Regions from separate parts of the Streptomyces sp. NBC_01546 genome, predicted to be linked through region 3. Evidence: riboswitches for the same ligand, from Rfam matches in the RefSeq annotation. Region 3 holds a riboswitch; each other region holds the start of a gene.
What was found. Region 3 has a riboswitch for thiamine pyrophosphate ahead of thiO (glycine oxidase ThiO). Riboswitches for the same ligand answer to the same signal wherever they lie in the genome.

Region 1 (10,403 bases), 3.2 Mb from region 3:
CTCCCTGATCGCCGACGACAACACCTCCGGTGTCCTCGTCGAGCTGAAGTGCGAGACCGACTTCGTCGCCAAGGGCGAGAAGTTCCTGGCCGTCGCCAACCAGCTGGCCGCCCACGTGGCCGCCACCTCCCCGGCCGACATCGAGGCGCTCCTCGCGTCCGAGATCGAGGCCGGCAAGACCGTCACCGCTTTCGTCGACGAGGCCAACGCCAACCTCGGCGAGAAGATCGTCCTGGACCGCTTCGCGCAGTTCACCGGCGGTTACGTGAGCTCGTACATGCACCGCACGATGCCCGACCTGCCGTTCCAGATCGGTGTCCTCGTCGAGCTCGACAAGGAGAACGCCGAGGTCGCCCGCGGCGTCGCGCAGCACATCGCCGCGTTCGCCCCGCAGTGGCTGTCCGCCGAGGACGTCCCGGCCGACAAGGTCGAGTCCGAGCGTCGCATCGCCGAAGAGGTCACCCGCGCGGAGGGCAAGCCCGAGGCTGCCATCGCGAAGATCGTCGAGGGTCGCGTCAACGGCTTCTTCAAGGACGCCACGCTGCTCGGCCAGGCCTACGCCCTGGACAACAAGAAGTCCGTCCAGAAGGTCCTGGACGAGGCCGGTGTCACCCTGAAGCGCTTCACCCGCATCAAGGTCGGCATCTGAGTCCGTCCGTACACGACGGACACCGGACCCCGGTAGGGTCTGAGGCAGTCGCCCGCGCTTGCGCGAGGCGACCGCAGATCTGACGAGGAGGCCATTGCCGCAGAGGGAACCGCAAGGACCCACCGGCAATGGCCTTCTTCGTATGTGCACGAGGAGATCTCCATGAATCAGGGCGTGGACACCCACACCGCATCCGACGACAAGAGCGACCAGGACAAGAAGGGCCGCCGCTTCATGCTGAAGCTGTCGGGCGAAGCCTTCTCGGGTGGCAGAGGACTGGGCGTCGACCCCGACGTCGTCCACGCCATCGCGCGCGAGATCGCCGCGGTGGTCCGTGACGGCGCGGAGATCGCCGTCGTGATCGGCGGCGGAAACTTCTTCCGCGGCGCCGAGCTCCAGCAGCGCGGCATGGACCGGGCCCGGTCCGACTACATGGGCATGCTCGGCACCGTGATGAACTGCCTCGCACTCCAGGACTTCCTGGAGAAGGAGGGCATCGACTCCCGCGTGCAGACCGCCATCACCATGGGTCAGGTCGCGGAGCCGTACATCCCGCTGCGCGCCGTACGGCACCTGGAGAAGGGCCGCGTCGTGATCTTCGGCGCCGGCATGGGCATGCCGTACTTCTCCACCGACACCACGGCCGCCCAGCGCGCCCTGGAGATCGACGCCGAAGCCCTGCTCATGGGCAAGAACGGTGTCGACGGCGTCTACGACTCCGACCCGAAGAAGAACCCGGACGCGGTGAAGTTCGACGCGCTGGAGTACGGCGAGGTCCTGTCCCGCGACCTCAAGGTCGCGGACGCCACCGCCATCACGCTGTGCCGCGACAACAAGCTGCCGATCCTCGTCTTCGAACTGCTCGCCGAGGGCAATATCGCCCGCGCCGTCAAGGGTGAGAAGATCGGCACGCTCGTCAGCGACCAGGGAACCCGGGCCTGAGCAGTCCGCTGCCGGACCGAGCCCGGACCGGCCCCGCCCGTCATGCCCGCCTGAACCATCCATTCAAGACATGCAGGAGCACGTGGTGACCGAAGAGATCCTCCTCGAGGCCGAGGAGAAGATGGAAAAGGCCGTCGTCGTCGCCAAGGAAGACTTCGCCGCGATTCGCACCGGTCGTGCGCACCCGGCGATGTTCAACAAGATCGTGGCGGAGTACTACGGCGCCATCACGCCCATCAACCAGCTCGCCTCCTTCTCCGTGCCCGAGCCGCGCATGGCGATCGTGACCCCGTTCGACAAGAGCGCCCTGCGCAACATCGAGCAGGCGATCCGCGACTCGGACCTCGGTGTCAACCCGAGCAACGACGGCAGCATCATCCGGGTGACCTTCCCCGAGCTGACGCAGGACCGCCGCAAGGAGTACATCAAGGTCGCGCGCACCAAGGCCGAGGACTCCAAGATCTCCCTGCGCGCCGTGCGCCGCAAGGCGAAGGACGCCCTTGACAAGCTCGTCAAGGACAAGGAGGCCGGCGAGGACGAGGTGCGCCGCGCGGAGAAGGAGCTCGACGACACCACCGCGAAGTACGTCGCGCAGGTGGACGAGCTCCTCAAGCACAAGGAAGCCGAGCTCCTCGAAGTCTGATGAACGACTCTTCCTGGCAGCCGGAGCCGGTTCCGGCGGGTCCCGCATACGATGCGCAGGTGGGCCCGCACACTCGGCCCATGCCCATCGTGCCCGATGCCGCCGGCCGTGACTTCGACGACCGGGAAGCACGCGATCGGGGGGCCGCCTCGGACGGCGGCCCCCTCTTCCGCGCCGAAACGCCGCCGCAGGAGCCCATGCCCAGCCCCCCGCCCCCGCCTTCGCAGGTACCGCAGGACGCCTCGCCTCCGCCGCCGAAGAAGCGGGCGGGGAGGGACCTGCGCGCCGCCATAGGTGTCGGCGTCGGCCTCGGCGCGGTGATCTTCGCCTCGCTGTTCATCGTCAAGGCGGTCTTCGTCGGCGTCATCGTCGTCGCGGTCGTCGTGGGGCTGTGGGAGCTCACCTCCCGGCTCCAGGAGAAGAAGGGCATCAAGGCCCCGCTGGTCCCGCTCGCCGTCGGCGGCGCGGCCATGGTCATCGCCGGATACGTCCGGGGAGCCGAGGGCGCCTGGGTCGCCATGGCCCTGACGGCTCTGGCCGTCCTGGTCTGGCGGATGACCGAACCGCCCGAGGACTACCTCAAGGACGTCACGGCCGGCGTCTTCGCCGCGTTCTACGTGCCCTTCCTGGCCACCTTCGTCGCGATGCTGCTCACCGCCGACGACGGGCCGCAGCGCGTGGTGACGTTCCTGGTGCTGACGGTGGTCAGCGACACCGGGGCCTACGCCGTCGGCTGGCGCTTCGGCAAGACCAAGCTCGCCCCGCGCATCAGCCCCGGAAAGACCCGCGAGGGGCTGTTCGGCGCGGTGGCCTTCGCGATGGCGGCCGGTGCGCTGTGCATGGAGTTCCTGATCGACGGCGGCTCCTGGTGGCAGGGCCTGGTGCTGGGGCTGGCGGTCGCGGTCAGCGCCACGCTGGGTGACCTCGGCGAGTCGATGATCAAGCGGGACCTGGGCATCAAGGACATGGGCACCCTGCTGCCGGGCCACGGCGGCATCATGGACCGGCTCGACTCCCTGCTGCCGACCGCGCCGGTGGTGTGGCTGCTGCTGGCGGCCTTTGTGGGCACGGGCTGACCTGCGGAAAGGCGTCGTAACACGCCGGGCGGTTACTCTTGGAAGGCGCGCTGCTTCTGCGGTGCGCCTTTCGTCTTACAAGGAGTACCTGCCATGGCCCGCCCCGTTCCGGGAGAGCTCACCTTCGTCGCCCCTCGCGGGGCCAAGAAGCCGCCCCGGCACCTCGCCGACATGACCCCGGCCGAGCGCCGTGAGGCGGTCGCCGCGATCGGCGAGAAGCCGTTCCGGGCCAAGCAGCTCTCCCAGCACTACTTCGCGCGCTACGCGCACGACCCGGCCGAGTGGACCGACATCCCGGCGGGCTCGCGGGAGAAGCTCCAGCAGGAGCTGCTGCCGGATCTGATGAACGTCATCCGGCACATCTCGTGTGACGACGACACCACCCGCAAGACCCTGTGGAAGCTGCACGTCCCGGCCATGCTGCGCTTCGCCGACGAGGGCTTCAAGTGCCGTCTCGCCGTCTCGCTGCACGCGCCCGACGACGAGCTGCGCGACACCCTGGTCCCCGTGAACACCCGCTGGAACGTCCGCGAGGTCCTCGGCGCGGCCTGGGAGTACGCGGAGAAGTCCGGCCGCCGGATCTCGATCGAGTACGCCCTGATCCGCGACATCAACGACCAGGCCTGGCGCGGTGACCTGCTGGGCAAGCTGCTCAAGGGCAAGCGCGTCCACGTCAACCTGATCCCGCTGAACCCGACGCCCGGCTCCAAGTGGACCGCCTCGCGGCCCGAGGACGAGAAGGCCTTCGTTGAGGCCATCGCCCGGCACGGCGTGCCCGTGACCGTCCGGGACACCCGCGGCCAGGAGATCGACGGTGCGTGCGGCCAGCTCGCGGCCTCGGAGCGCTAGTTTCCGGTCACCGGGGTCCGTATTCGGCCACGGGGTACCCTGTGGCCGAACCAATTTCATATTCCGACAGGGGAGCGCCACAGCGCTGAGAGTGCGGAACCGTCATCCGCAGACCCTCTGAACCTCGCCCCGGTCATTCGGGGTAGGAAGTTCGGTCACCACTCATGCTGTTGCGCCCTGCCCGGCGTCCGCTCCCACAGAGCGCCGGGCAGGGCCGCGTCTTCTCCTGGACATCCCAGGAGGAATCACCAGTGAGCACCACCAAGAAGATCGCGGGCGCCGCGCTCGCGGCTGCCCTGGGCGTCACCACGCTCAGCGCCTGCGGCGGCGGCGACGCCAAGGACAAGTCCGCGGGCACGAGCGATGCCCCGAAGTCCACGACCGTCACGCTCGTCTCCCACGACTCCTTCAACGTGACCGACACGGTCCTCAAGGAGTTCGAGCAGCAGAGCGGCTACACCGTCAAGGTGCTGAAGTCCGGGGACGCGGGCGCGGCGCTGAACCAGGAGATCCTCACCAAGGGCTCCCCGCGCGGCGACGTCTTCTTCGGGGTGGACAACACCCTGCTCTCGCGCGCCCTCGACAACGGGATCTTCACGCCGTACGAGGCCAAGGGCCTGGGCGAGGTGAAGCCGGAGTTCCAGCTCGACAAGGAGCACCGGGTCACCCCGATCGACTCCGGTGACATCTGCGTCAACTACGACAAGGCGTACTTCGCCGACAAGAAGATCGCCCCGCCGCAGACGCTGGACGACCTGATCAAGCCGGAGTACAAGAACCTGCTGGTCACCGAGAACGCCGCGACCTCCTCGCCGGGCCTCGGCTTCCTGCTCGCCTCCGTCGGCAAGTACGGCGACGAGGGCTGGAAGGACTACTGGAGCAAGCTGAAGGCCAACGGCGTCGAGGTCGTCGACGGCTGGGAGCAGGCCTACAACGAGCGCTTCTCCGGCTCCGCGGGCGGCAAGAAGGCCAAGGGCGACCGCCCGCTGGTCGTCTCCTACGCCTCCAGTCCGCCGGTCGAGGTGCTGTACGCCGAGCCGCAGCCGGCCGAGGCCCCGACGGGCGTCGCCACCGGCACCTGCTTCCGTCAGACCGAGTTCGCGGGCCTGCTGAAGGGCGCGAAGAACGAGGAGGGCGGCAAGGCGCTCGTGGACTTCCTGATCAGCAAGAAGTTCCAGGAGGACATGCCGCTGCAGATGTTCGTGAACCCGGTGACGAAGGACGCTTCCCTGCCGGAGCTGTTCACCAAGCACGGTGTGGTGGTCGAGAAGCCTACGAGCGTCGCTCCCGAGACCATCGCCAAGAACCGTGAGCAGTGGGTCAAGGCATGGACCTCGCTCGTCGTGAAGTAGGCGGTACAAAGGTTCCGAGCGCGGCGCCGGAGGGCGCCGCGCCGGTCCCCGCCCCTCGCGAGTCCGGCCGGGCCACGGCCCTGCGGTTCGCGCTGATGGCCGTGCCACTGGCCTTCTTCGGGCTGTTCTTCGCCTATCCCGTGGCCGCGATCGTCGGGCGCGGGCTCAAGACCGACGCCGGCTGGCAGTTCGGCCGGATCGGCGAGGTGCTCGCCCGGCCCGACATCGCCGATGTGCTGTGGTTCACCACCTGGCAGGCGTTCGCCTCCACCCTGCTCACGCTGCTGATCGCGCTCCCCGGCGCGTACGTGTTCGCGCGCTTCGAGTTCCCCGGCAAGCAGCTGCTGCGGGCCGTGGTGACCGTTCCCTTCGTGCTGCCGACCGTGGTGGTCGGCACCGCCTTCCTGGCGCTGGTCGGCCGGGGCGGGCTGCTCGACGAACTGGTGGGCGTCCGGCTCGACACCACCGTCTGGGCGATCCTCCTCGCACACGTCTTCTTCAACTACGCCGTCGTCGTACGGACGGTCGGCGGGCTGTGGGCCCAGTTGGATCCGCGCCAGGAGGAGGCCGCCCGGGTCCTGGGCGCCGGGCGGTTCGCCGCCTGGCGGCGGGTGACGCTGCCCGCGCTGGCCCCGTCGGTGGCCGCCGCCTCGCTGATGGTCTTCCTGTTCACCTTCAGCTCCTTCGGCGTCGTCCTCATCCTGGGCGGGCCCGCGTACTCCACCCTGGAGGTGGAGGTCTACCGGCAGACCGCGCAGCTCCTGGACCTGTCCACGGCCGCCGTGCTGACGATGGTGCAGTTCGCGGCTCTCGGCGGGATCCTCGCGGTGCACGCCTGGACGGTGCGCAAGCGGGAGACCGCGCTGCGGCTGGTGGACCCGGGGCGCACGACGCACCGGCCGCGCGGCTGGGCGCAGCGCACCCTGCTGGGAGGGGTGCTGCTGACGGTCGCCCTGCTGATCGTGGCCCCGCTGGCGGTGCTGGTGGAGCGGTCCTTCGACGCGCCCGGCGGGTACGGGTTCGGCTTCTACCGGGCGCTCCAGGAGGTGGGCGCGGGCGGCGGAACCTTCCTGGTGCCCCCGCTGGAGGCGATCTGGAACTCCCTGCAGTACGCGCTCGCCGCCACCGCCATCGCCCTGGTCATCGGCGGGCTCGCGGCCGCGGCCCTCACCAGGCGCGCCGGCCGTTTCGTTCGGGGCTTCGACGCGCTGCTGATGCTGCCGCTCGGGGTGTCCGCCGTGACGGTCGGCTTCGGCTTCCTGATCACCCTGGACGAGCCGCCGCTGGATCTGCGGACCTCGTGGGTCCTGGTTCCGCTCGCGCAGGCCCTGGTGGGCGTGCCGTTCGTCGTACGGACCATGCTGCCGGTGCTGCGCGCCGTGGACGGGCGGCTGCGGGAGGCCGCCGCCGTGCTCGGCGCCTCCCCGCTGCGCGCCTGGCGGGAGGTGGACCTGCCCCTGGTCCGGCGGGCGCTGCTGATCGCGGCGGGCTTCGCCTTCGCCATCTCGCTCGGGGAGTTCGGCGCGACCGTGTTCATCGCGCGGCCGGACCGTCCGACGCTGCCGGTGGCCGTGGCACGGCTGCTGGGGCGGGCCGGAGAGATGAACTACGGGCAGGCCATGGCCTTGAGCACGATTCTGATGCTGGTGTGCGCGGTGTCCCTGCTGGTGCTGGAGCGACTGCGTCCCGACAAGACCTCGGGAGAGTTCTGATGACACTGCTTCAGCTGGACGGGGTGTCGGTCCGCTTCGGCGAGCGCGCGGTGGTGGACCGCGTGGACCTGGAGGTCGCCGAGCACGAGATCGTGTGCGTGCTGGGGCCGAGCGGCAGCGGGAAGTCGACCCTGCTGAGGGTCGTCGCCGGGCTCCAGCCGGTGTCCGCGGGCCGGGTCTCGCTCGGCGGCGCCGACCAGGCCGGCGTGCCCGTACACCGGCGGGGCGTGGGCCTGATGTTCCAGGACCACCAGCTCTTCCCGCACCGGGACGTCGGCGGGAACGTCGCCTTCGGGCTGCGGATGCGGGGCGAGGGGCGCGGCTCGTCCGAGGCCCGGGTCGCGGAGCTGCTGGAGCTGGTAGGGCTCCCCGGGGCCCAGGGCCGGGCGGTGGCCTCGCTGTCCGGCGGCGAACAGCAGCGGGTGGCGCTGGCCCGTGCGCTGGCCCCGTCACCGAGGCTGCTGATGCTGGACGAACCGCTGGGGCAGCTGGACCGCGGGCTGCGCGAGCGGCTCGTGGTGGAGCTCCAGGGGCTGTTCTCCCGGCTGGGGACCACGGTGCTGGCCGTCACGCACGACCAGGGCGAGGCCTTCGCGCTGGCCGACCGGGTGGTGGTCATGCGGGACGGGCGCGTCGCGCAGGCCGGGACCCCGCTGGAGGTGTGGCAGCGCCCGGCCTCGGAGTTCGTGGCGCGCTTCCTCGGCTTCGAGAACGTGGTCCCGGCCGTGGTGTCGGGCGGGGTCGCGGGGACCCCGTGGGGCAAGGTCCCGGTCCCGGCCGGATCCCCGGAGGGCGAACAGCGGCTGCTGATCCGACCGGCCGGAGTGGTCCTGGCCCCGGACGGTCTGCGCTGCGAGGTCGTGTCCAGGACCTTCCGGGGCACGCACGTCGCGCTGCTGCTGCGCCCCGAGGCGGGGCCGGTGCTGGAAGCGGAGTGCGGGCTGGCGGGGGCACCGGCCTCGGGGGACCGGGTCGCGGTGTCCTTCACCCCGGCCGAGGTGGTCGTCCTGCCGGCGGACACCCCCTAGGAACGGACGCCGTCGCAGGAGATCGTCAGGTGGCGCGGGCCGCGCAGGACCGCGTTCTGACGGTACGGCGGCGGGTCCTCCAGCAGCCGGGGGTTCTCCAGCCGCCGGGCTAGCTCGCTCAAGGCCAGCTGGGCCTCCAGCCGGGCCAGCGGTGCCCCGAAGCAGCTGTGGATTCCGCTGCCGAGCCCGAGGTGCTGGATGTCCTTGCGGTCGGGGTCGAAGCGGTCCGGGTTCTCGAACCGCTTCGGGTCGCGGTTCCCGGACGCCAGGATCAGCCACAGGGATGCGCCCTTGGGGATGGTCACGCCGGCGACCTCGATCTCGGTGAGCGTGCTGCGCTGGGGCAGCAGCTGCACGGGAGGCTCGTAGCGGAGCAGCTCCTCGACGATGGGGACGGACAGGGCTGGGTCCTCGCGCAGTCGCTGGAGGACGTCCGGGTGGCGCAGCAGGGTCAGCATGCCGTTGGTGATCAGGTTGACCGTGGTCTCGTGGCCCGCGATCAGCAGCAGCGCGGAGGTGCTGAGCACCTCCATCGTGGTCATCGAGCCGTCCGGGCCGTCGGCCGTCGCCAGCTGCGACAGCATGTCGTCGCCGGGGTTCTTGCGGCGCTCCTCGATCAGCCCGGCCAGGTACATGCCCAGTTCCATGCGGGCGTCCATGGCCCCCTTGCCCTGCTGGGCGGGGTCCGCGTCCGGGTCGGGGTCCAGGCTGGCCGCGAGGGTCTCCGCCCAGACGTGGAAGCGTGGCTCGTCCTCGTGGGGCACCCCGAGCAGCCGGCAGATGACCGAGACCGGGAAGGGGTAGGCGAACTGGTCGACCAGGTCGACCCGGTCCAGGTTCCCGGTGGTGGCGATGCCGTCGATGAGCCCGGATACGAGGCCGCCGAGCTCCTCCCGCATGTCGTGCACCCGGTGGGGGGCGTGCGGCGGCCCGAACGGCCGGTTCGTCATCCGCCGCAGGCGGTCGTGGTCGGGCGGGTCGAGCTTGAGGAAGGACGGGGGCAGGGTCGCCCCCTCCTCCTCGCCCTGGCCCTGGCCCAGCGGATCGTCCCCGGTCGCCTTCAGGTTCTTGGCGTCGGAGCTGATCCGGGGGTCGTGCAGGAGGCTCTGGATCTCGTAGTACGTGCTGACGACGTACGGGCCGTCCCCATCGTGCGAGACCGGGGTCTTGCGGAGCTCCTCGTACAGCGGGTACGGGTTCGCGCGGTTCGCGTAGTCGATGATCTCCCGCAGGATGGCTTGTGTCATGACGGGTCCTCGTGATCCTCGGGGAGGGCGCGGTCAGTGGCGCGCGGGGGTGAAGGTCATCGTCCGGTCGGCCGGCGAGTAGCCGCTGAGGGTGATGGTCGGACCGTGGGTGGGGACCGACGGGTCGGGGAAGTCGGCCGGCATCGGCTTGTGCCCCTCCGGCCTGCGGTCCACCGTGGAGAACGGCGGGGGGAACGGGGCGGTGGTCTCGATCTGGTGCTCGTAGAACGGGAGCCACCGGCAGTTGTCGAAGGTCACGGCGGCGATCATGCGCCCCTGGTACCCGTACACGGCCGCGAACCGGCGCTCCGCGAGGGAGCCCTGCGTGACCTGGATCTCGGTCCCCATCGGCGGCACCCCGACCGACTTGATGTTCACGCCGAACTGGGAGGACCAGAAGGCCGGCACCCACACGTGGGGGCGGCGGTCCATGCCTTCGCTGAGCATGTTGTGCGCCGCCGTCTCGGCCTGGGCGACGGCGTTGCCCCAGTGCTCCAGGGACAGGAACTGGTACCCGAAGAGCGCGTGCGGGGAACGTGCCACGTCACCCGCCACGTAGATGTCGTCGGTGACGATGCCCCAGATGTTGAAGGCCCGGCAGCCCGCGTCGCAGGCGATGCCGCGGGGGCCGGCACCCAGTCCGGACCCGGCGAGCCACTCGGTGTTGCGCTGCGCGCCGAGCGAGACGACCACCACGTCGGCTTCGACGGTGGCGCCGTCGGAGAGGTGGGCGGCGCGGACCCGCCCGGAGGGATCGCCCTCCAGCCCGGTCACCATCACGCCGGTGCGCAGGTCCACCCCGTGCTCCTGGTGCATCTGGGCGGCGACCTCGCCGATCACCCCGCCGAGCGCGCCGACCAGGGGCGCGGCGCCCCGCTCGGCGACCGTGACGGGCAGATCGCGCT
Region 2 (10,403 bases), 1.7 Mb from region 3:
GGCCCTTCCGATCTCCGCCTCCGCGAACACCTGGGGCGAGGAGGTCTACTTCGACACCGGCGTCTCCGTCGCCCTGGAGCACGACGCCCAGCAGGTCGTCGAGCCCGGCACGGTCGCCTTCTGGACCGAGGGCGACGCGCTCGCCCTGCCCTACGGCCCCACGCCCATCTCGCGCGGAGGCGAGAGCCGCCTGGCGAGCCCGTGCAACGTGCTCGGCTCGTTCGACGGCGACCCCCGCCTGCTGTCCACCGTCCGCGACGGCGATCCCATCCGCGTGGAACTGGCCTGACCAGGCCTACAGCTCCTTGAAGAACGCCTCCGCCGTGTGCAGGAAGAGGTCGTTCGCCTCGGTCTCACCGATCGTGACCCGCAGGCCCTCGCCCGCGAAGGGCCGGACCACCACACCGGCCTTCTCGCAGGCCGCCGCGAAGTCGGCCGTCCGCTCCCCCAGCCGCATCCACACGAAGTTCGCCTGCGTGTCCGGCACGGTCCAGCCCTGCGCGAGGAGCGTCTCGTGCACCCGGTTCCGCTCGCACACCAGCGCCCCGACGCGCCCCATCAGCTCGTCCTCGGCGCGCAGCGAGGCGACCGCCGCGTCCTGCGCGAGCTGGCTGACTCCGAAGGGCACCGCCGTCTTGCGCAGCGCCGCGGCCACCGGCTCGTGCGCCACCGCGAAGCCGACGCGCAGGCCGGCGAGCCCGTACGCCTTGGAGAACGTACGCAGCACGCAGACGTTCGGGCGGTTGCGGTACAGCTCGATGCCGTCCGGCACGTCCGTGTCGCGCACGAACTCGCGGTAGGCCTCGTCCAGCACCACCAGGACGTCCGAGGGCACCCGGTCCAGGAAGCGCTCCAGCTCGGCACGGCGCACGGCGGTGCCGGTGGGGTTGTTGGGGTTGCAGACGAAGATCAGCCGGGTCCGCTCGGTGATCGCCTCGGCCATCGCGTCCAGGTCGTGCACATCGCCCTCGGTCAGCGGCACCCGCACCGAGGTCGCACCCGAGATCTGCGTGATGATCGGGTACGCCTCGAAGGAGCGCCAGGCGTAGATGACCTCGTCGCCCGGGCCGGCCGTCGACTGGATCAGCGACTGGGCCACACCCACCGAGCCGGTGCCGGTGGCGATGTGCTCGACCGGCACCCCGAACCGCTCCGCGATCTCGTTCACCAGGCCGGTGCAGGCCATGTCCGGGTACCGGTTGAAGTTCCCGGCCGCCGCGACCGCGCTCTCCAGCACCCCGCTCAGCGGCGGGTAGGGGTTCTCGTTCGAGGACAGTTTGTACGCGACGGGCCCGCCCGCGGCAGCCGGCTTCCCGGGCTTGTACGTGGGAATGCCATCCAGCTCGGCGCGCAGCCTCGGGCTCTTCTCGCTCACCGCAGGTCCTCCTCGACCATCCCGTCCGACGTCGCCGTCGACTCAATACTGCTCACCTTATGAGGATTCCGCTCTCCCGAGAATGGGGGCGCCGGGAATGCGGGGGAGCGCGCGCATATATGCGCGCGCCGGTGGCCTGCGCCGTGGCGCGCGTCCCTCGTGCAGGTGAGTTGAGACCGACCCGAGACCACACCGTTTTGGCATGCCCGTGGCCGCCGACAAGCTTCACCATAGAGCTGAGGGATCAAATACCTTCATTTCCAAGGTCATTGGGGGTGGCGAACCATGCAGAAACGTGCCTGTCAACGCGTGCATATGCACACGGACCACCCACCCCACCGAGCCCTACTATCGGCTCGCCATGACAGCAGCAGGGAAGCATCAGGTGAGCCGGACCGAGACCACCCGGCGGGCCGCCGGCCGACAGGGCCGGGCAGGCATCAGGGACGTGGCCGCCGCGGCGGGCGTCTCCATCACAACCGTCTCCGACGCGCTCAATGGCAAGGGACGGCTGCCCGACGCCACCCGCCGCCACGTTCGCGAGGTAGCCGACCGGCTGGGCTACCGCCCGTCAGCCGCCGCCCGCACCCTCCGTACCGGCAAGTCGGGCCTCATCGGCCTGACCGTGACGACGTACGGGGATGAACCTTTCACCTTCACCGAATTCGCCTACTTCGCCGAGATGGCCAGGGCCGCCACCTCCGCCGCGCTCGCGCGCGGCTACGCCCTCGTCATCCTCCCCGCCACCTCCCGACACGACGTGTGGTCCAACGTCGCCCTCGACGGCACCGTCGTCATCGACCCCTCCGACCACGATCCCGTCGTCACCGAACTGGTCCGCCAGGGCCTGCCCGTGGTCTCCGACGGCCGCCCGGCAGGCTCCCTCCCCGTCACCGCCTGGGTCGACAACGATCACGAGGCCGCCGTACTGGGCCTGCTCGACCACCTCGCCGCCGCCGGCGCCCGCAGGATCGGGCTGCTGACCGGCACCACCACCGACACCTACACCCGGCTCTCCACCACCGCCTACCTCAGCTGGTGCGAGCGCGTCGGCCAGGACCCCGTCTACGAGTCCTACCCCGCCCACGACCCCTGCGCGGGTGCCGTGGCCGCCGACCGGCTCCTCGCCCGCCCCGACCGGCCCGACGCCGTGTACGGGCTCTTCGACCCCAACGGCACCGACCTGCTCGCCGCCGCCCGGCGCTACGGCCTGCGCGTCCCGGAGGACCTGCTGCTCGTGTGCTGCAGCGAGTCCACCGTGTACGCCAACACCGAACCGCCCATCACCACCCTCTCCCTCAAACCGCGCCGCATCGGCACCGCCGTCGTGCAGCTGCTCATCGACGCGATCGAGGGAGTGGACACCGGACGCCCCGTCGAACAGGTCGTCCCGACCGAGCTCATCATCCGAACTTCGTCACAGCGCAGGCAGCCCCGTACGACCGTCAGCCCGCCCCGTTCTCCGGCCCAGGACTGACCGCCAGACCGTCTGGTCGGCTTGGCCAACAGCCCGGCCGCGGATTTCCGCAACACCGATATCGGGAGAAATCGGCAGGAACGATCGGCTCCGCAAAGGATTCACCACCCCTGGTGCGTCACAGAGCGCGAGCCGCATTCCTATGATGGGCGCACGACATCACGGACCCTCCTCCCTGGAGGTCAGGAGGGTCCGCAGGTGTACGGCAGCGCGACGGTGGTGGAGGGGTCGATGACTCAGGGGGCCGGTCAGGGACCCGCGATGCGGACGGAAACGCTGCGGGACTTCCGGGTGCCGGTCACCGAACCCGTTCCGTACGCCGTATCCGCCGGGCTGCCCGATGAGGCCCCCGTCTACGGCGAGTACCCGGCGTACTACGAGGACGGCGCGCGGAGCGTTCCCCCGCAGCCGGGCTACACGCCGCAGCCGGCCATGCAGCCCGCGGCACCGCCCGTCCCGCATCACGAGGCGTACGAGGTCCACGAAGTGCACGCGGTCACGGAGCCCGAACCCGCATCCGAGCCCGACGACGACTTCGACGGGTACACCCCGACCCACCGCGACCTGCCCGTCATCGGGCGCGGCGCGCTCGGCGGCCCCGGCGACACCGTGCAGGTCCAGTACGTGCCCCAGGACGTGGCGGCCGCCGGTCCCGGCCCGCTCTACGTCGTCGGCGACGTCCACGGCTACCTCGACGAACTCGTCACCGAACTCCACGCCCAGGGCCTCATCGACGCGGAGCGCCGCTGGTCCGCCGGGAACGCCCGCCTCTGGTTCCTCGGCGACTTCACCGACCGCGGCCCCGACGGCATCGGCGTCATCGACCTCGTCATGCGGCTGTCCGCCGAGGCAGCGGCCGCCGGCGGCTACTGCAAGGCCCTCATGGGCAACCACGAGCTGTTGCTCATCGGCGCCAAGCGGTTCGGCGACACCCCCGTCTCCTCCGGCGCCGGCACCGCCACCTTCCAGGCGGCCTGGCTGCTCAACGGCGGCCAGCGCACCGACATGGAGCGCCTGCAGGACGTACACCTGCAGTGGATGTCCCGCCTGGACGCGGCCGTCCTGGAGGAAGGGCACCTGCTCCTGCACTCCGACACCACGGCCTACCTGGACTACGGCGACTCGATCGAGGACGTCAACGACACCATCCACGAACTGCTCAACCGCAACGACGCCGACATCACCTGGGACCTCTTCCGCAAGTTCACCAAGCGGTTCGCCTTCCGCGACGAGGAGACCGGCCCCGGAGCCGTACGCGAACTGCTCGGTACGTACGGCGGCAGCCGCGTCGTGCACGGGCACAGCCCCATCCCCTACCTGCTCGGCGAAGTGGGCACCGAGGACGGTGACGAGTCCCGCGGACCGGAGGCAGTGGACGGCCCCCACGTGTACGCGGCGGGGCTCGCCATCGCGATGGACGGCGGGGTCACGATGGCGGGCAAGCTGCTCGTCGTGCAACTTCCCCTGAGTGACTAAGGGTTGTCACGCAGGGGGTATTTCTGGAAAGCCCCTGTCAACCTGCGGTGTGGGCCCTCTACCATCGCTCTATCCGTAGCAGGCTCTCCTCCGTTTGTGCCGGCGCCCGGGTCTACGCGGGCAAACCGGCCCCCACGGAGCATCGGGGGATGCACATGACCAGCGCTCCGCACCTGCTGACCGAAGACCGACCGGAGTTTGATCGGCTCCTCGACGAGGCGCTGCGCACCGCACACGAACGGCCCGAGCTCGCCGCCCTCGGCGAACGCCTGAACGCCGAACAACTGCGCACCATGGCCCTGGGGGCCAGCGCCCTGCTGACCGCAGCCGCCGCCACCGAGTACGACCACTACGTGAAGGTCCGCGAGGAACGGCGCGACGAGGTCCTCTCCACTCCCGGGACGACGGGGGAGGAGGCCGGCGGACAGGCCGGCGCGGGCGGCGCGGGCCTCGGCGCCGTGATCGTGGTCCTCGCGCCCGTCCTGGCCGGCACCGCCATGCTGATCTTCCTGCTGGTGGGCTACATCCTGAAGATGATCGAGCCCGAACCGGCCTTCGCCGAGACCATGCTGACGGCGGGCTCGTTCTTCGGGGTGCTCACCGTCGCCGCCCTGGTCTTCGCCGTGATCGGCCTGCTGGTGACTGCCATACGCAACGGCGCGACCGAGGTGGCCGCGGACGGGGCCGAGGAGATACCGGACGAGGTCGCGCGGGCCCGCGAGGCCTGGCGGCACGCACTGCTGGAGCGCGGCATCATGCCGTTCCTGCGAGACGCGCTGGCCGACCCGAGCGCGGGAACCGGTTTTCCGGCCCCCCGCAGACGCGGCAGCCGAATGCCCCACCTGGGGTACACGGCTCCTGATTTCACCAGTCCGGGATCCCCCTCCGAGGGCCCCCGGCCCGGCTACACGCCGCCGGACTTCTCGAGTCCGGACTTCGGCGGCCCGGAACACGAACCGCAGTAGAGCCCGCCGGCGGCCGTCGGTGTTTCACGTGAAACCAAGGCGCCGCCCCCGGCCAGACCGGCCGTGGAGCGGCGCCCTTGTCGGTGAGCCGTGCGTCAGTCGGCCAGCGGCAGGTAGACGCGGTTGCCCGACGCCGCGAACTCGGCGGACTTCTCCGCCATGCCCGCCTGGATCTCTTCGGCCTTCAGGTCACCGCCGTGCTCACGGCGGATGTCCTGCGAGATCTTCATCGAGCAGAACTTCGGACCGCACATGGAGCAGAAGTGCGCGGTCTTGGCCGGCTCGGCGGGCAGGGTCTCGTCGTGGAACTCACGCGCCGTGACCGGGTCGAGGGCCAGGTTGAACTGGTCCTCCCAGCGGAACTCGAAGCGGGCGTCGGACAGCGCGTCGTCCCACTCCTGGGCTCCCGGGTGCCCCTTGGCCAGGTCCGCGGCGTGCGCGGCGATCTTGTACGTGATCACGCCGGTCTTGACGTCGTCACGGTTGGGCAGGCCCAGGTGCTCCTTGGGCGTGACGTAGCAGAGCATCGCGGTGCCCCACCAGGCGATCATCGCGGCGCCGATGCCCGAGGTGATGTGGTCGTACGCGGGCGCGACGTCCGTGGTGAGCGGGCCCAGGGTGTAGAACGGCGCCTCCTCGCAGATCTCCTGCTGGAGGTCGATGTTCTCCTTGATCTTGTGCATCGGGACGTGGCCCGGGCCCTCGATCATCGTCTGGACGTTGTGCCGCTTGGCGATCGTGTTCAGCTCGCCCAGCGTCTTCAGCTCCGCGAACTGCGCCGCGTCGTTGGCGTCCGCGATGGAACCGGGGCGCAGGCCGTCACCCAGCGAGTACGTGACGTCGTACGTCGCGAGGATGTCGCAGAGCTCCTCGAAGTTCGTGTAGAGGAAGTTCTCCTTGTGGTGCGCCAGGCACCACGCGGCCATGATCGATCCGCCGCGCGAGACGATGCCGGTCTTGCGACGGGCGGTCAGCGGCACGTAAGGCAGCAGCACGCCGGCGTGGACCGTCATGTAGTCGACGCCCTGCTCGGCCTGCTCGATGACCGTGTCCTTGTAGATCTCCCAGGTCAGGTCCTCGGCACGGCCGTCGACCTTCTCCAGCGCCTGGTAGAGCGGGACGGTGCCGATCGGGACCGGGGAGTTGCGCAGCACCCACTCACGCGTAGTGTGGATGTTGCGGCCCGTCGAGAGGTCCATGACCGTGTCGGCGCCCCACTTGGTCGCCCAGGTCATCTTGTCGACCTCCTCCTCGATGGAGGAGGTGACCGCGGAGTTGCCGATGTTGGCGTTGACCTTCACCAGGAACCGCTTGCCGATGATCATCGGCTCGATCTCGGGGTGGTTCACGTTCGCCGGAAGCACCGCACGACCTGCGGCGATCTCCTCACGGACGACCTCGGGGGAGACGTTCTCGCGGATCGCGACGTACTCCATCTCCGGGGTGATCTCGCCCCGGCGGGCGTACGCGAGCTGCGTGACGGCGGCGCCGCCACGGCCCCGGCGGGGCTGGCGCGGGCGGCCCGGGAAGACCGCGTCGAGGTTCTTGAGCCCACCCCGCGGCGAGGTGTGCTTGATTCCGTCGTCCTCGGGGCGCACGGGACGGCCCGCGTACTCCTCGGTGTCCCCGCGACCGATGATCCAGTTCTCGCGCAGCGGCGCGAGACCGCGGCGCACGTCGGTCTCGATCTGGGGGTCGGTGTACGGACCGGACGTGTCGTAGAGCGTCACGTCCTTGCCGTTGGTGAGGTGGACCTGGCGGACCGGCACCCGGATGTCGGGGCGGGAGCCCGCCACGTACCCCTTGTGCCAGCCCGGCTGGCGCTCGGTCTGGCCGTCGGCGTCCTGGCTGACGGCAGGCGTGCGTGCGTCCTGAATGGTCATGAGACCTATCTCCCTACGCCGGCATTACCCGGTAACAGGTTCGGCGGTCGACGCAGCCTCTTCCCGTACGCATCCGTGATGCTCGTACGGTGATCAGCGCCCTCTCAGCCCGGTGCTCCGAGCTCCCGCGTTGTGCAAAGGTGCCCCCACGCTAGCGTCATCTAGGGCGTGCTGAACAGTGGGCCCCCTCATCTCTTGCGATGATCTGCCAGTGACGACCTCGCCGCAGCCCCCCAACGAGCCCACGGATCCCGCTGGCCACACCGGCCACTCACACTCGGGTTCCGGGCAGTCCGCCGGTCATTCCCACAGCCACGGCCACGGCCCGGCGGCCCCCGTCTCGAAGCACCTGCGCAAGGTCATCGCGGCCGTGCTGATCCCCTTCGCCGCCGCCGTCTTCATCGGCATGGCGGTGCTCTGGCCGGGCGGCGCGCCCGCGCACGAGCGCACCGGCGTCGGCTTCGACCGCCAGACCCAGCAGGGCACGGTCGTCTCGATCGAGCACGTCGACTGCAAATCGGTGAACGCCTCGCAGGTGCCGCCCACCGGCGACACGTCCACCCCAGAGGGCCGCGAGGCCCAGGCCGCGCAGACCGGCGAGTGCAAGAAGGCCACGGTGAAGGTCACCACCGGACCGGACCAGGGCCGCACCTTCGTGGAGATCGTCCAGCCGGGCGCACCACGGCAGTTGACGAACGGCCAGGGGGTGGTGGTCGCGTACGCACCGGACGCCCCGCGGGACCTCCAATACTCGGTGATCGACGTGGACCGCAAGTTCCCCATGGCGCTGCTGGCCGGCATCTTCGCCGTCGCGGTCGTCGTGGTCGGCCGGCTGCGCGGGCTGTTCGCACTGATCGCGCTGGTCATCAGCTTCGGCGTGCTGACCCTCTTCATCCTCCCGGCCATCCTGCAAGGGTCGAACCCGCTCGTCGTCGCGGTCATCGGGGCGAGCGCCATCATGCTCATCGGCCTCTACATGTGCCACGGACTGACCGCCCGCACCTCGGTCGCCGTCCTCGGCACGCTCGTCTCACTGCTGCTGATCGGGCTGTTGGGCTCGGTGTTCATCGACTGGGCGTTCCTCAGCGGCAACACGGACGACAACACGGGTCTGATCCACGGGCTCTACCCGGACATCGACATGAGCGGTTTGCTGCTCGCAGGCGTGATCATCGGATCGCTGGGCGTACTGGACGATGTGACGATCACCCAGACCTCGGCGGTCTGGGAACTCCACCAGGCCGACCCCTCGATGGGGTTGCGCGGCCTGTACCGGGCAGCCATGCGGATCGGCCGCGACCACATCGCATCGGTGGTCAACACCCTGGTGCTGGCGTACGCGGGTGCCGCGCTCCCGCTGCTCCTGCTGTTCTCGATCGCGAACAGCAGCATGGGTTCGGTGGCGACCAGCGAGCTGGTCGCGGTGGAGATCGTACGGACCCTCGTGGGCTCGATCGGTCTCGTGGCCTCGGTCCCCGTGACGACGGCGCTGGCGGCTCTGGTCGTCTCGGCCGACCGGCCGGGGACCCCGGGCACGGGAGCGGCCTCTGAGCCGGTCCGCAGCGGCCGGGGCCGTCGGCGCAAGCGCTGAGAGTGTTCGGGAGGGAAGTGGCGCTCAGCGCGTCGACACGGTGAGTCCGTCAAACCGCAGGTTCAGCCCGCGTTCTGCTCGTTCTGCCGGGATTCGGCCAGGATCTTGCCGAGTGCGTCGTCAAGGTTCTCCTCGAAGTCACCCAGGTTCCGCTCCTGGCCGAGCGGAACGAGCCGGTCGGTGCGGTCGAGGAACGCGACGAGCGGTGCCGCGCTGGCGCGGAACAGGGCCCGGTCGCCGCCGACCTGGAGACGGATGTGGACATCGGACAGTTCCTCGGGATCGGTGGGGGCGATGTGCACATCGCCGTCACCGCACGGCTTGTTGATGCCGTCGAGGAGGAGCTCCCGGCCGAACGCCCAGGTCACGGGCGCATCTCCGGGAAGGTGGAAGGTCAGGCGGACTGCGTAGGGATCACGAGCTTCGTACCGGAGTTCCACCGGAATCCGGAACGAGAGCTCCTCGGAAACGAGGAAGCTCATCATGACCTCTGCCTGTACCGACTCGCGCATTGCCTACCCCGCTGTAGTGGAAGTGGCCAGGAATGGTCCCCCAGGACCCTCTTGACAAGAGTGGTGGAAGCGCTAGCAGATCACAAGGAGTGAGTTTTCAGATACTGATAGAGAACGAGAGGGTGCTCAACAGCGCGCCTACTTCACTCCGTAGCCGATCAACTGCATAGAGCAATCGTGCTTCTTGGTGCAGAGGAAGAGAAATCGCCATGGTCGCGGCGGTATCACCCGCAGTAATCGGGATGGCGGCGCATACCGTGCCGAGGGCATATTCCTGCCGCTCGGTCACTGGCTGCATTCGCTCCAGAGATCCGATCCGGTGTTCAAGAGAGCGTTGATCCGGCACGGTATAAGGGGTGATGGACTCGACCGGGTGCCGGTCGTAATAGTCCTTGCGCGTTTTCTCGTCGAGCTGGCCGAGCAGGCACTGCCCGATGGCGTGCGCGTGGCCGGTCTCGCGGAAGTCGGCCCACTCCTCGCAGGCCGGGCTGGCCGGAGTGTCCGAGACGCCCACGACCTCGATCTCACCCTCGCGGAACACCGCGAAGTAGACGGGGGCCCCGACGGCGTCGCGGAAGTGCGCGAGCGAGTCGAGGATCATGCTGCGACGTTTCTGCTGGAGTCCGCCGCCGGCGAGCCGCCCGGCTGCGTCGCCGAGAACGAAGACTCCGCTCTCCCGGCGCAGGTAGCCCTCGTGCGTCAGGGTGCGCAGCAGGTGGTACGCGGTGGGGAGCGGGAGTCCGGCCTCACGGGCCAGCTGTTTCGCCGGGGCTCCCTCGCTGTGGGAGCCCACCGCTTCGAGCAGCCTCAGCGCCCGCTGCACCGAACCGATCAGAGTCGGCACACCGGCGTTGTGAACCGAAGACAAAGCTCACCCCCAGGCGTGGCGGCGGGCTTGGGGGGCCCGCCCTGCGGGGGCCGCCCCCGCGTATGCCGTGACTCCTGGGGGTGATGCTCAGCAGCTACTTGACATAGCCGCAGTTCAGAGCGGCAGTACCGGCTTTCGGTGCCCAGGGGACGGCACAGATTGCCACTCTATCCACCGATTCCCGTGGTGTGAGCGGTTTCGCCCAGCACGTTCCCCCGCCTGGCCCAATCCGGAACCGTCCGGTCCGAGTCCTTCT
Region 3 (10,403 bases):
GGCGCCGATTACCGGCACCGACGGCAGGACCACCCCGGCGACCACGCCGAGGAAGCCGGTGAAGGCGAGCAGGCGCCAGCGGAGCCGGGCCTTGTACTGCATCAGGACCTCGGCAAGCAACCACAGCGCGACGAAGCCGAACGCGATGTAGAGGACCGTCATACCCATGCATGGCCCCTCTCGGTACGGCCGACCGCCCGGGGAAGGGGGCCTGCCGGTCAGGCCCGCTCGTGCAGGCCCAGGTTCTCGTAGATCTCGAGAGTCGCCGTGGAATTGTTCAGCGTGATGAAGTGCAGCCCCGGGACACCCTCGGACAGCAGCCGCGCGCAGAACTCCGTGGCGAACTCGATGCCAATGGAGCGTACAGCGGCCGGGTCGTCCTTGACGGCGAGCATGCGCTCTTTCACGTCCGCGGGGAAGACTGCGTTGCTGAGTTGGGGCAGCCGGTCGAGCTGCTTGATGCCCACAACAGGCATGACCTCGGGGATGATCGGGGTCTCGCAGCCGGCCTTCTCGGCGCTGTCGCGCAGCCGCAGATAATTCTCGGGATCGAAGAACATCTGGGTGATCGCATAGTCTGCGCCCGCGCGGCACTTGTCCACGAAATGCCGGATGTCCGTATCCCAGTCCGACGAACGCGGGTGCATCTCGGGGAAGGCGGCGACTCCGACGCAGAAGTCGCCGGATTCCTTGACCAGTCGGACCAGGTCGACGGCGTAGTGCACGCCCTCGGGGTGCGCCACCCACTCGCCCATCGGGTCGCCCGGCGGGTCTCCGCGCACGACCAGCATGTTCCGGATCCCCGCGTCGGCGAACTGGCCGATGACGTTGCGCAGCTCGGCGACCGAGTGGTCCACGGCGGTGAGGTGAGCGACCGGGGTCAGGGTGGTGTCCGAGGCGATCTGCTCGGTGGCCCTGACGGTTCCGCCGCGGGTGGAGCCGCCGGCTCCGTACGTCACGGAGACGAAGCTGGGGGATACCGCCTCGACCCGGCGCAGCGCGTTCCAGAGGTTGCGTTCGCCCTTCTCGGTCTTGGGGGCCCAGAACTCGAAGGAGTACGAGCGCCCGGACGCGAGGAGGTCGCGGACCGTGTGTGCACGATCCGACCAGGTGGAAGCGGTACCAGAGGCCATACGGGCAGGTTAGACGCGGCCTGCCGGACACCGAAGCGGTGTCCATCTTTTGGACACGTTTTTGGACACCTGTGGTTCGTCCGGAGCAGCCCTAGCCGAGGCGGGCCCGGACGCGCTTGGCGAGTTCCGCGGCGGCCGCACCGGGATCGGTGGCCTCGGTGAGGGCGCGGACGACGACGACGCGGGTGGCTCCGGCATCCAGCACCTCGTCCAGATTGGCGCTGTCGATGCCGCCGATGGCGAACCAGGGCCGGTCCTGCTCCAGCGAGGCCGCATACCGGACGAGTCCGAGGCCGGGGGCGTGCCGGCCGGGCTTGGTGGGGGTGGGCCAGCAGGGGCCGGTGCAGAAGTAGTCCACGCCGGGCTCGGCGACGGCCGCGTCGACCTCGGCCTCGGCGTGGCAGGAGCGGCCGATGAGCACCTGCTCGCCCAGGATGGCGCGGGCGGCGGGCACGGGGATGTCGCCCTGGCCGAGGTGGAGCACATCGGACCCGATGGCGTGGGCGACGTCGGCCCGGTCGTTCACGGCGAGGAGCTTGCCGTGGCGCCGTGCGGCCTCGGCGAAGACCTGGAGGTGTTCGAGCTCCTCGCCCGCCTCCATGCCCTTGTCGCGGAGCTGGACGATGTCCACGCCGCCGGCCAGTACGGCGTCCAGGAACTCGGGGAGGTCACCCTGCCGCTTGCGGGCGTCCGTGCACAGGTAGAGCCGGGCGTCGGACAGCTGCATGGGTGTACCCCCCGTGATGGAGGCGGTGTACGGACCGCCGGGGCCCGTACACCGCGGTGGAGCGGATGCGGATCAGGTCAGAGGGCGAGCGCCTGAGCGCGGCGCTTCACCTCCGTGCCGCGATTCTCGCTCAGCGCCTGCACGGGCGTGCCGGGCAGGGTCGGATCCTCGGTGAAGAGCCATTCCAGGATCTCCTCGTCGGTGAAGCGGTCGTCGCGCAGCACGGTCAGCAGGCCGACCAGGCCCTTGACGACCTTGTCGCCGTCGATGAAGGGGGCCGGCACCTGGAGGGAGCGGTTCTCGCCCCGGCGTACGGCGATCAGCTGCCCTTCCTTGACCATCTGGCGGACCCGGGTCACCTCGATGTCGAGCATCTCCGCGATGTCGGGGAGGTACAGCCACGAGGGGACAAGGGCATCGATCTTTGCGTCAATCTCGGTCACGGGGACAAGCCTGCCACCTCGGACAGGCGCCCGGTACCCGGGCGACCCGTCCGTGGACCGGCCCGGGCTACACGGGGGTCGACTTCAGCGGAACCGCCGGGTCGGCGACCTTGGCGGGGTCGACGGGGACGGCCGCCTCGATGAGCTTGCGGCCCTGTGCCAGGTCGCGGGGACGGCCGACGGCCAGGACCGCGACCAGGGCGCCCTCCTTCAGCCAGCACACCGACCAGTCGGGACCGGCCGGGTCGCCGCGCCAGAGCAGGGTGTCGGCCCCGCGGTGGTGTCCGGCGTACTGGACGAAGCGCCCGAACTGCTCGGACCAGAAGTACGGCACCGGGTCGTAGACCTCGACCGGCTCCCCGGCCAGGATGTTCGCGGCGACCGCCCGCGGCCCCTGGAGCGCGTTGTCCCAGTGGTGCACGAGCAGCCGGGTCCCGTAGCGGGCCGACGGGAAGGAAGCGCAGTCGCCGACCGCGTACACCCCGGGCAGCGTGGTGCGCAGGTGGGCGTCGGCGGTGACCGAGCCGTCGGGGCCCAGTTCCACGCCGGTCCCGGCCAGCCATCCGGTGGCGGGGCGGGCGCCGATGCCCACCACCACCGCGCCGGCCGGCAGGACGCGCCCGTCCGCGAGCAGCACCCGGCCCTCCTCGACCCCGGCGACCTTCGCGCCGGTGATCAGCTCGGCGCCCGCCTCCGCGTACCAGCGGGCCATCGGCGCGGCCACCTCCGCGGGCAGCGCGCCCGCCAGGACCCGGTCCGCGGCCTCGACCACGGTCACCTCGCAGCCCGCCTCCCGGGCCGCGGTGGCGAACTCCGCGCCGATCCAGCCCGCCCCGACGACCACGATCGACGGCGCGGACGCCAGTACGGGGCGCAGCCGCGCCGCGTCGTCCAGCGTGCGCAGCAGGTGCACGCCCGGGACCCCGCCGGTCCCGGGCAGGGTCAGCGGCTGCGCGCCGGTGGCCAGTACGAGGACCTCGTACGGGACCGGCCCCGCCTCGGTGTCCAGCTCGCGCTCGGCGGCCCGCAGCCCGGTGACCTCCGTGCCGAGCCTGAGTTCGATGCCGAGCCCTTCGAAGTCCACGTCGAAGGCGGAGTCCTCGGCCTTGCCGAGCAGGACCGCCTTGGACAGCGGGGGCCGGTCGTAGGGCTGGTGGGGCTCGGCGCCCAGCAGGGTCACGGGGCCGGTGAATCCCCGCTCGCGCAGGGCGACGGCGGTCTGCACACCGGCCATTCCGGCGCCCACGATCACGACGCCGCTCTCAGTCTGTTCCGTCTGCTCGTTCACCCGGCCACCCTATTCATCTGACGGCCCGTCAGGAATAGGTGCCCCTTACCCGCCGTCCACGGCGGGGTTAGTCTGGCCACCGTACCTATCGCGGGAGTCCGGGCGCACCGGGCTGAGAGGGAGGCTGGACGGCCTCCGACCGTACGAACCTGATCCGGGTCATGCCGGCGAAGGGAGGGGCTGGACGCCCATGCACTCATCTCGAAAGGGATCCGACGTCCTCGTCATCGGGGGCGGGATCATCGGGCTCGTCACCGCCTGGCGGGCCGCCCGGCGCGGACTGCGCACCGTACTGGCCGACCCGGTCCCCGGCGGCGGGGCCGCCCAGGTCGCGGCCGGGATGCTCGCCCCCGTCACCGAGCTGCACTACGGCGAGGAGGCCCTGCTGGGCCTGGGCCTCGCCTCCGCCGCGCGCTATCCGGAGTTCGCCGCCGAGCTCGCCGAGGCGAGCGGCGGCCTGGACATCGGCTACCGCGCCTGCGGCACCCTCGCCGTCGCCCTCGACTCCGACGACCGGCTCCACCTGCGCGAGCTGCACGCCCTCCAGCGCCGCTGCGGCCTGGACTCGGAGTGGCTCACCGGCCGCGAGTGCCGCCGCCTGGAGCCGATGCTGGCCCCGGGCGTACGCGGCGGCCTGCGCGTGGACGGCGACCACCAGGTCGACCCGCGCCGGCTCGCGGCCGCCCTGCTGGCCGCCTGCGAAGGGGCCGGGGTGCGCGTCCACCGGGCGGCGGCGGAGCGGCTGCTGGTCACCGCCGACCGCGCGGCCGGCGCCGTCCTCGACGACGGTACGGAGCTGCGCGCGGACCAGGTGGTGCTGGCGGCGGGCTCGCTCAGCGGCCGGCTGGCGGGAGTACCGCCGGAGGTGGTGGCACCCGTACGGCCGGTGAAGGGCCAGGTGCTGCGGCTGTCCGTGCCCGCGGCGTACGCGCCGTTCCTGTCGCGGACCGTACGGGCGGTCGTGCGCGGCAGCCACGTCTACCTCGTGCCGCGGGAGAACGGCGAGCTCGTCATCGGCGCCACCAGCGAGGAACTCGGCTGGGACACCACGGTCACCGCGGGCGGGGTCTACGAACTCCTGCGCGACGCCCATGAACTGGTGCCCGGAATCACCGAACTCCCGCTCACCGAGACCCGCGCGGGGCTGCGCCCCGGGTCCCCCGACAACGCGCCGCTGCTCGGCCCGACCGACCTGCCGGGCCTGCACCTGGCCACCGGGCACTACCGCAACGGGGTGCTGCTGACCCCGCTCACCGGCGAGGTGATGGCCGAGCTGCTGACCACCGGCGAACTGCCGCCGATCGCGCGCCCCTTCACCCCCCGCCGGTTCTCCGCCGCACGTCAGGAGTCGTACGCATGACCATCTCCGTCAACGGCGAGCCGCGCGAGGTCGCGGCCGGCACCACGCTCGACGCGGTGGTCGCCACCCTGACCGCGGCCCCCTCCGGGGTCGCCGCCGCGCTCAACGAAACCGTGGTCCCGCGCGGGCAGTGGCCGGCCACGCCGGTGGGCGAGGGCGACCGGGTCGAGATCCTCACCGCGGTCCAGGGGGGTTGAGCGGCATGGCGGACGACCTCTTCACGCTCGGCGGCCGGACCTTCTCCTCCCGCCTGATCATGGGTACGGGCGGCGCCCCGAGCCTGGACGTACTGGAACGGGCCCTGGTGGCCTCCGGCACGGAACTCACCACGGTGGCGATGCGGCGGCTGGACCCGACGGTCCAGGGCTCGGTCCTCTCGGTCCTGACCAAACTGGGCATCTCGGTCCTGCCGAACACGGCGGGCTGCTTCACGGCGGGCGAGGCCGTGCTCACGGCCCGGCTGGCCCGGGAGGCGCTGGGCACCGACTGGATCAAGCTGGAGGTGGTCGCGGACGAGCGGACCCTCCTGCCCGACGGCGTCGAGCTGCTGGACGCCGCCGAGATCCTGGTGGACGAGGGCTTCACGGTGCTCCCGTACACGAACGACGACCCGGTGCTCGCGCGGAAGCTGGAGGACGTGGGCTGCGCGGCGATCATGCCGCTGGGGTCGCCGATCGGTTCGGGGATGGGCATCCGGAACCCGCACAACTTCGAGCTGATCACGGAGCGGGCCGGGGTTCCAGTGATCCTGGACGCGGGGGCCGGCACGGCCTCTGACGTCGCCCTGGCCATGGAACTGGGCTGCGCGGCCGTGATGCTGGCGTCCGCGGTGACCCGTGCCCAGGCCCCGGCGCTGATGGCCGCCGCCATGCGGGACGCCGTCTCGGCGGGGCGCCTCGCCCATCGCGCGGGGCGCATCCCACAGCGCCGCTTCGCCCTCGCCTCGTCCCCGAACACGGGCCTCCCGGCCCTGGACCCGGAACGCCCGGCGTTCTGACCTGCGGGCCCGCGGCCGGGGAGGCCCTCTGGGGCCGAGCCGTGCGAGCGACGCGTCGAAAAGGCGTCGGGTGCGTCACAGCTGGGCTGCAAGCCTGACCCGCCCCGGCCGGGGCACGCCGTCGCGCCAATAGAATCGCCGGGTGGATACGACCCTGGATGACCCCCTCGTCGGGCGCGTGCTCGACGGCCGCTACCGCGTCGACGCCCGCATCGCGGCCGGCGGCATGGCCACGGTCTACCGGACCGTCGACACCCGCCTCGACCGCGTACTGGCCCTGAAGGTCATGCACCCGGCCCTCGCCGCGGACGCGGCCTTCGTCGACCGGTTCATCCGGGAGGCGAAGTCCGTGGCCCGGCTCGCCCACCCCAACGTCGTCGCCGTCTTCGACCAGGGCACGGACGGGCCGTACGTCTACCTCGCCATGGAGTACGTCTCCGGCTGCACCCTGCGCGACGTGCTCCGCGAGCGCGGCGCACTCCAGCCGCGGGCCGCGCTCGACATCCTGGAGCCCGTACTCGCCGCCCTCGGCGCCGCCCACCGAGCCGGCTTCGTGCACCGCGACATGAAGCCCGAGAACGTCCTGATCGGCGACGACGGCCGGGTCAAGGTCGCCGACTTCGGGCTGGTCCGGTCCGTGGACTCGGTGACCAACACCACCGGCTCGGTCCTCGGCACCGTCTCCTACCTGGCTCCCGAGCAGATCGAGAACGGCGTCACCGACACCCGCGTCGACGTCTACGCCTGCGGTGTCGTGCTCTACGAAATGCTCACCGGCTCCAAGCCGCACACCGGCGGCTCCCCCGCCCAGGTGATCTACCAGCACCTCCACGAGGACGTACCGCCGCCGTCCGCCGCCGTCCCCGGTCTCCCCGTCGGCCTCGACGAGCTCGTCGCGCAGGCCACCGCGCGCAATCCGGAGCTGCGCCCCTACGACGCCGCCGCCCTGCTCGGCCTCACCCTCGAGGCCCGCGCGCAGCTCAGCGACAGTGAGCTGGACGCCGTACCGCCGCAGGCGCGCGCCGAGGAGCGGTCGGCCACCGAAGACCGCACCGGCGTGATCCCGCGGCCGGTGGCCGTGCACCAGCCCGTGCACCAGACCTCCCGGCTGCAGGCTCCGCCGCCTCCCCCCGCCCCGGCGGCTGCGCGCAGGCCCCGCCGCGGCATGCTCCTGGTCATCGCGGGCGTGCTGCTGGCCCTCGGCCTCGGCACGGGTGTCTGGTACATCAACTCCGGCCAGTTCACCAAGGTGCCCAACCTGCTCGGCAAGACCGAGGAGCAGGCCAAGGCCCAGCTGTCTGCGGCCGGCCTCGGCGTGAAGCGGATCGAGCGGAAGTTCAGCAGCTCCTTCGACCGCGGCACCGTGATGAACACCGATCCCCCGGGCGGCCGGCGGATCCGCGGCAACGGCGCGGTGACGCTCACCATCTCCCGCGGCCCCGAGGTCGTGGCCGTGCCCAACCTCAAGGGCCGCCCGCTGGAGGAGGCCAAGGCCGAGCTGACGAAGACCGGGCTGGCCCCCGGCATCGTCACGCAGGCATTCAGCCAGGACGTCGCCCAGGGCTCGGTGATCAGCTCCGACCCGGTGGGCGGCGAGAAGCGGGCCCCGGACACGGCGGTCGCCCTGATCGTCAGCAAGGGCCGCCCGGTCCCGGTCCCCAGCGTGGAAGGCCTCCCCTTCGAGCAGGCCCGGGCGACGCTGGACGGCCTCGGCCTGAAGGTGGCCACGGCACCCGAACAGGTCAACGCCCCCTCCCCGGCCGGTACGGTCGCCAACCAGTCGGTCGGCGCCGGAACCCAGGCCGCGGCCGGGGACACCGTGACGCTGACCGTCTCCAAGGGCCCCCGCCAGCTCCCCGTCCCGGACGTGACCGGCCAGGACGTGGACGCGGCCCGCAAGGCGCTGGAGGGCGCGGGCTTCAAGGTGAAGGTGGAGCGGCCGTTCCTCTCCTTCAGCAGGACCGTGGAGTCCCAGTCGGTGGCCGGCGGCCAGAACGCCCCCGAGGGCACCACGATCGTCATCAAGACCAAGGGGCTGTGAGCAGCGGTGATGCGCAATCCGGTGGGCGGGCACGTCCCCGTCGCGGGCGGGCTCGCCTCGGTCGGGCTGACGTACGCCCGCGAGATGGGCGCCGAGGCGGTCCAGGTCTTCGTCGCCAATCCGCGCGGCTGGGCCACCCCGGTCGGCAATCCGGCGCAGGACGAACTCTTCCGGGCCCAGTGCGCGGCCGAGTCCGTCCCGGCCTACGTACACGCCCCGTACCTGATCAACTTCGGCTCGCACACCGAGGCGACCGTCGAGAAGTCGGTGGAGTCCCTGCGCCACTCGCTGCGCCGGGGCCGGCAGATCGGTGCGCTCGGGGTGGTCGTCCACACCGGCTCGGCCACCGGCGGCCGCCCGCGCGAGGCGGCGTACGCGCAGGTCAGGGAGTACATGCTGCCGCTGCTGGATGAGCTGACGCACGACGACGACCCGTTCCTGCTGCTGGAGTCCACGGCCGGGCAGGGCTCGTCGCTGTGCTCGCGGGCCGAGGAGTTCGGGCCGTACTTCGACGCGCTCGACCACCATCCGAAGCTGGGGATCTGCCTGGATACCTGCCACATCTTCGCGGCCGGACACGATCTGGCGGAGCCGGGCGGGACGAAGCTGACGCTGGACCTGCTGGTGGACACGGTGGGCGAGGGCCGACTGAAGCTGGTCCACGCGAACGACTCCAAGGAGGGGGTCGGCGCGCACAAGGACCGGCATGCCAACGTCGGTCAGGGCCACATCGGCCGCGAGGCCTTCGCCGAGCTGTTCACGCACCCGGAGATGGCGGGCGTACCGCTGATCATCGAGACCCCCGGCGGCAAGGAAGGGCACGCGGCGGACGTGGCCCTGCTGAAGGAGCTGCGCGGCCACGAGTGACCGGCCGATCCGTTGAGGAATACCCCAGGGGGGTATACGGTTCTGTCCTATCGGCGGAACCGCTACCCGGCTGTACCCATCAGGGGGTCGACATGGAGCACGCGCACCACGCACAGGAACACGGTCACGGTCACGACCACCAGGGCCGCGAACAGCACGGACGCGCCAGCTGGGCCATGGCCGCCCGCGCCACCCTGCACTGCCTCACCGGGTGCGCCATCGGCGAGGTGCTCGGCATGGTCATCGGGACCGCGCTGGGCTGGGGGAACATGCCGACGATGGTCCTGGCGATCGTCCTCGCGTTCCTCTTCGGCTACGCCTTCACCCTGCGGGGGATCCTCGCGGCAGGGGTTGACCTCCGTACGGCCGTCCGGGTGGCGCTCGCCGCGGACACCCTTTCGATCGCCGTCATGGAACTGATCGACAACGGCGTGATCGCCCTGTGGCCGGGCGCGATGGACGCGCACCTCTCGGAGCCGCTGTTCTGGACGGTCCTCGCGATCTCGCTCGCGGCCGCCTTCGTGATCACGGTCCCGGTCAACAAGTGGATGATCGGCCGCGGCAAGGGTCACGCGGTCGTCCACCAGTACCACTGACGGGCCGGGCGGGCCGGACGGGCCCTACAACTCGGGGCCGTCCCCCGGCTCCTCCTGGTACGAGAAGCGCTGCTCGCGCCAGGGGTCGCCGATGTTGTGATAGCCGCGCTCCTCCCAGAAGCCCCGGCGGTCGGCGGTCATGTACTCGACGCCGCGGACCCACTTGGGGCCCTTCCACGCGTACAGGTGCGGAACGACGAGGCGCAGCGGGAACCCGTGCTCGGCGGTGAGCAGTTCACCGCCCTGGTGGGTGGCGAAGACGGTCCGCTCGGAGGCGAAGTCGGCCAGCCGCATGTTGGAGCTGAAGCCGTACTCGGCCCACACCATCACGTGCGTGACCTGTGGCGCGGGCGGCGCCAGGGCGAGGATCGTACGGGCGAGCACACCGCCCCACTCGGCGCCCGTCATGCTGAATTTCGTCACGCAGTGCAGGTCCGCCACGACCGACTCGAACGGCAGCGCCGCGAACTCCTCGTGGTTCCAGCAGTGCTTGTCACCGTCGGCCGTCGCGCCGAAGACGCGGAACTCCCAGCGGTCGGGCTTGAACTTGGGGACCGGACCGTAGTGGGTGACCGGCCAGCCCCGCTGCAACCGCTGCCCCGGTGGAAGCTCCGACTGCTCTGCTCCCGGAGATTCCCGGCTTTCCGGCTGACCCATGACTCCATGGTGACAGACTTGCCGGGGTGGTCATGACCAGGTCCGGGCCGATTCGGGCAAGTCACGGTAACTCCCACTAAGGAGGCACTTACTGGACGGCCCCCAGTGGCGATGCAAGGATGCGCGCAATCCCCCGGCCACGGCCGGGAGGTACCCCCAGCCCCGTCATTGATGACATTGCCTGGAAGGAGCCTCTGCGATGCAGGGCGACCCCGAGGTCCTTGAGTTTCTGAACGAGCAGCTGACCGGTGAGCTGACGGCCATCAACCAGTACTGGCTGCACTACCGCATCCA

Region 1: it holds a riboswitch for thiamine pyrophosphate, as region 3 does, so the genes downstream of both, OHA89_RS11740 (thiamine ABC transporter substrate binding subunit) here and thiO (glycine oxidase ThiO) in region 3, are expected to answer to the same signal.
Region 2: it holds a riboswitch for thiamine pyrophosphate, as region 3 does, so the genes downstream of both, thiC (phosphomethylpyrimidine synthase ThiC) here and thiO (glycine oxidase ThiO) in region 3, are expected to answer to the same signal.

What each region holds. Positions count from the first base shown of each region.
Region 1 covers NZ_CP109379.1:2,660,603-2,671,005, reverse strand. The annotation lists gene tsf (translation elongation factor Ts) at 1-649, shown strand, start outside; gene pyrH (UMP kinase) at 812-1,591, shown strand; gene frr (ribosome recycling factor) at 1,677-2,234, shown strand; gene OHA89_RS11750 (phosphatidate cytidylyltransferase) at 2,234-3,310, shown strand; gene OHA89_RS11745 (hypothetical protein) at 3,404-4,159, shown strand; TPP riboswitch at 4,218-4,326, shown strand; gene OHA89_RS11740 (thiamine ABC transporter substrate binding subunit) at 4,411-5,511, shown strand; gene OHA89_RS11735 (iron ABC transporter permease) at 5,607-7,223, shown strand; gene OHA89_RS11730 (ABC transporter ATP-binding protein) at 7,223-8,251, shown strand; gene OHA89_RS11725 (cytochrome P450) at 8,248-9,498, opposite strand; gene OHA89_RS11720 (NAD(P)/FAD-dependent oxidoreductase) at 9,532-10,403, opposite strand, start outside.
Region 2 covers NZ_CP109379.1:4,123,646-4,134,048, forward strand. The annotation lists gene OHA89_RS18830 (cyclophilin-like fold protein) at 1-289, shown strand, start outside; gene hisC (histidinol-phosphate transaminase) at 296-1,375, opposite strand; gene OHA89_RS18840 (LacI family DNA-binding transcriptional regulator) at 1,737-2,852, shown strand; gene OHA89_RS18845 (metallophosphoesterase) at 3,069-4,328, shown strand; gene OHA89_RS18850 (hypothetical protein) at 4,478-5,293, shown strand; gene thiC (phosphomethylpyrimidine synthase ThiC) at 5,389-7,176, opposite strand; TPP riboswitch at 7,170-7,315, opposite strand; gene OHA89_RS18860 (YibE/F family protein) at 7,388-8,767, shown strand; gene OHA89_RS18865 (SsgA family sporulation/cell division regulator) at 8,830-9,279, opposite strand; gene OHA89_RS18870 (helix-turn-helix domain-containing protein) at 9,377-10,114, opposite strand; gene OHA89_RS18875 (DUF5326 family protein) at 10,402-10,403, opposite strand, start outside.
Region 3 covers NZ_CP109379.1:5,827,323-5,837,725, reverse strand. The annotation lists gene OHA89_RS26705 (hypothetical protein) at 1-168, opposite strand, end outside; gene metF (methylenetetrahydrofolate reductase [NAD(P)H]) at 219-1,133, opposite strand; gene thiE (thiamine phosphate synthase) at 1,225-1,860, opposite strand; gene OHA89_RS26690 (Rv2175c family DNA-binding protein) at 1,938-2,303, opposite strand; gene OHA89_RS26685 (NAD(P)/FAD-dependent oxidoreductase) at 2,371-3,591, opposite strand; TPP riboswitch at 3,672-3,784, shown strand; gene thiO (glycine oxidase ThiO) at 3,782-4,951, shown strand; gene thiS (sulfur carrier protein ThiS) at 4,948-5,148, shown strand; gene OHA89_RS26670 (thiazole synthase) at 5,154-5,948, shown strand; gene pknB (Stk1 family PASTA domain-containing Ser/Thr kinase) at 6,091-7,989, shown strand; gene OHA89_RS26660 (deoxyribonuclease IV) at 7,999-8,856, shown strand; gene OHA89_RS26655 (DUF4396 domain-containing protein) at 8,949-9,452, shown strand; gene OHA89_RS26650 (sulfite oxidase-like oxidoreductase) at 9,477-10,109, opposite strand; gene bfr (bacterioferritin) at 10,309-10,403, shown strand, end outside.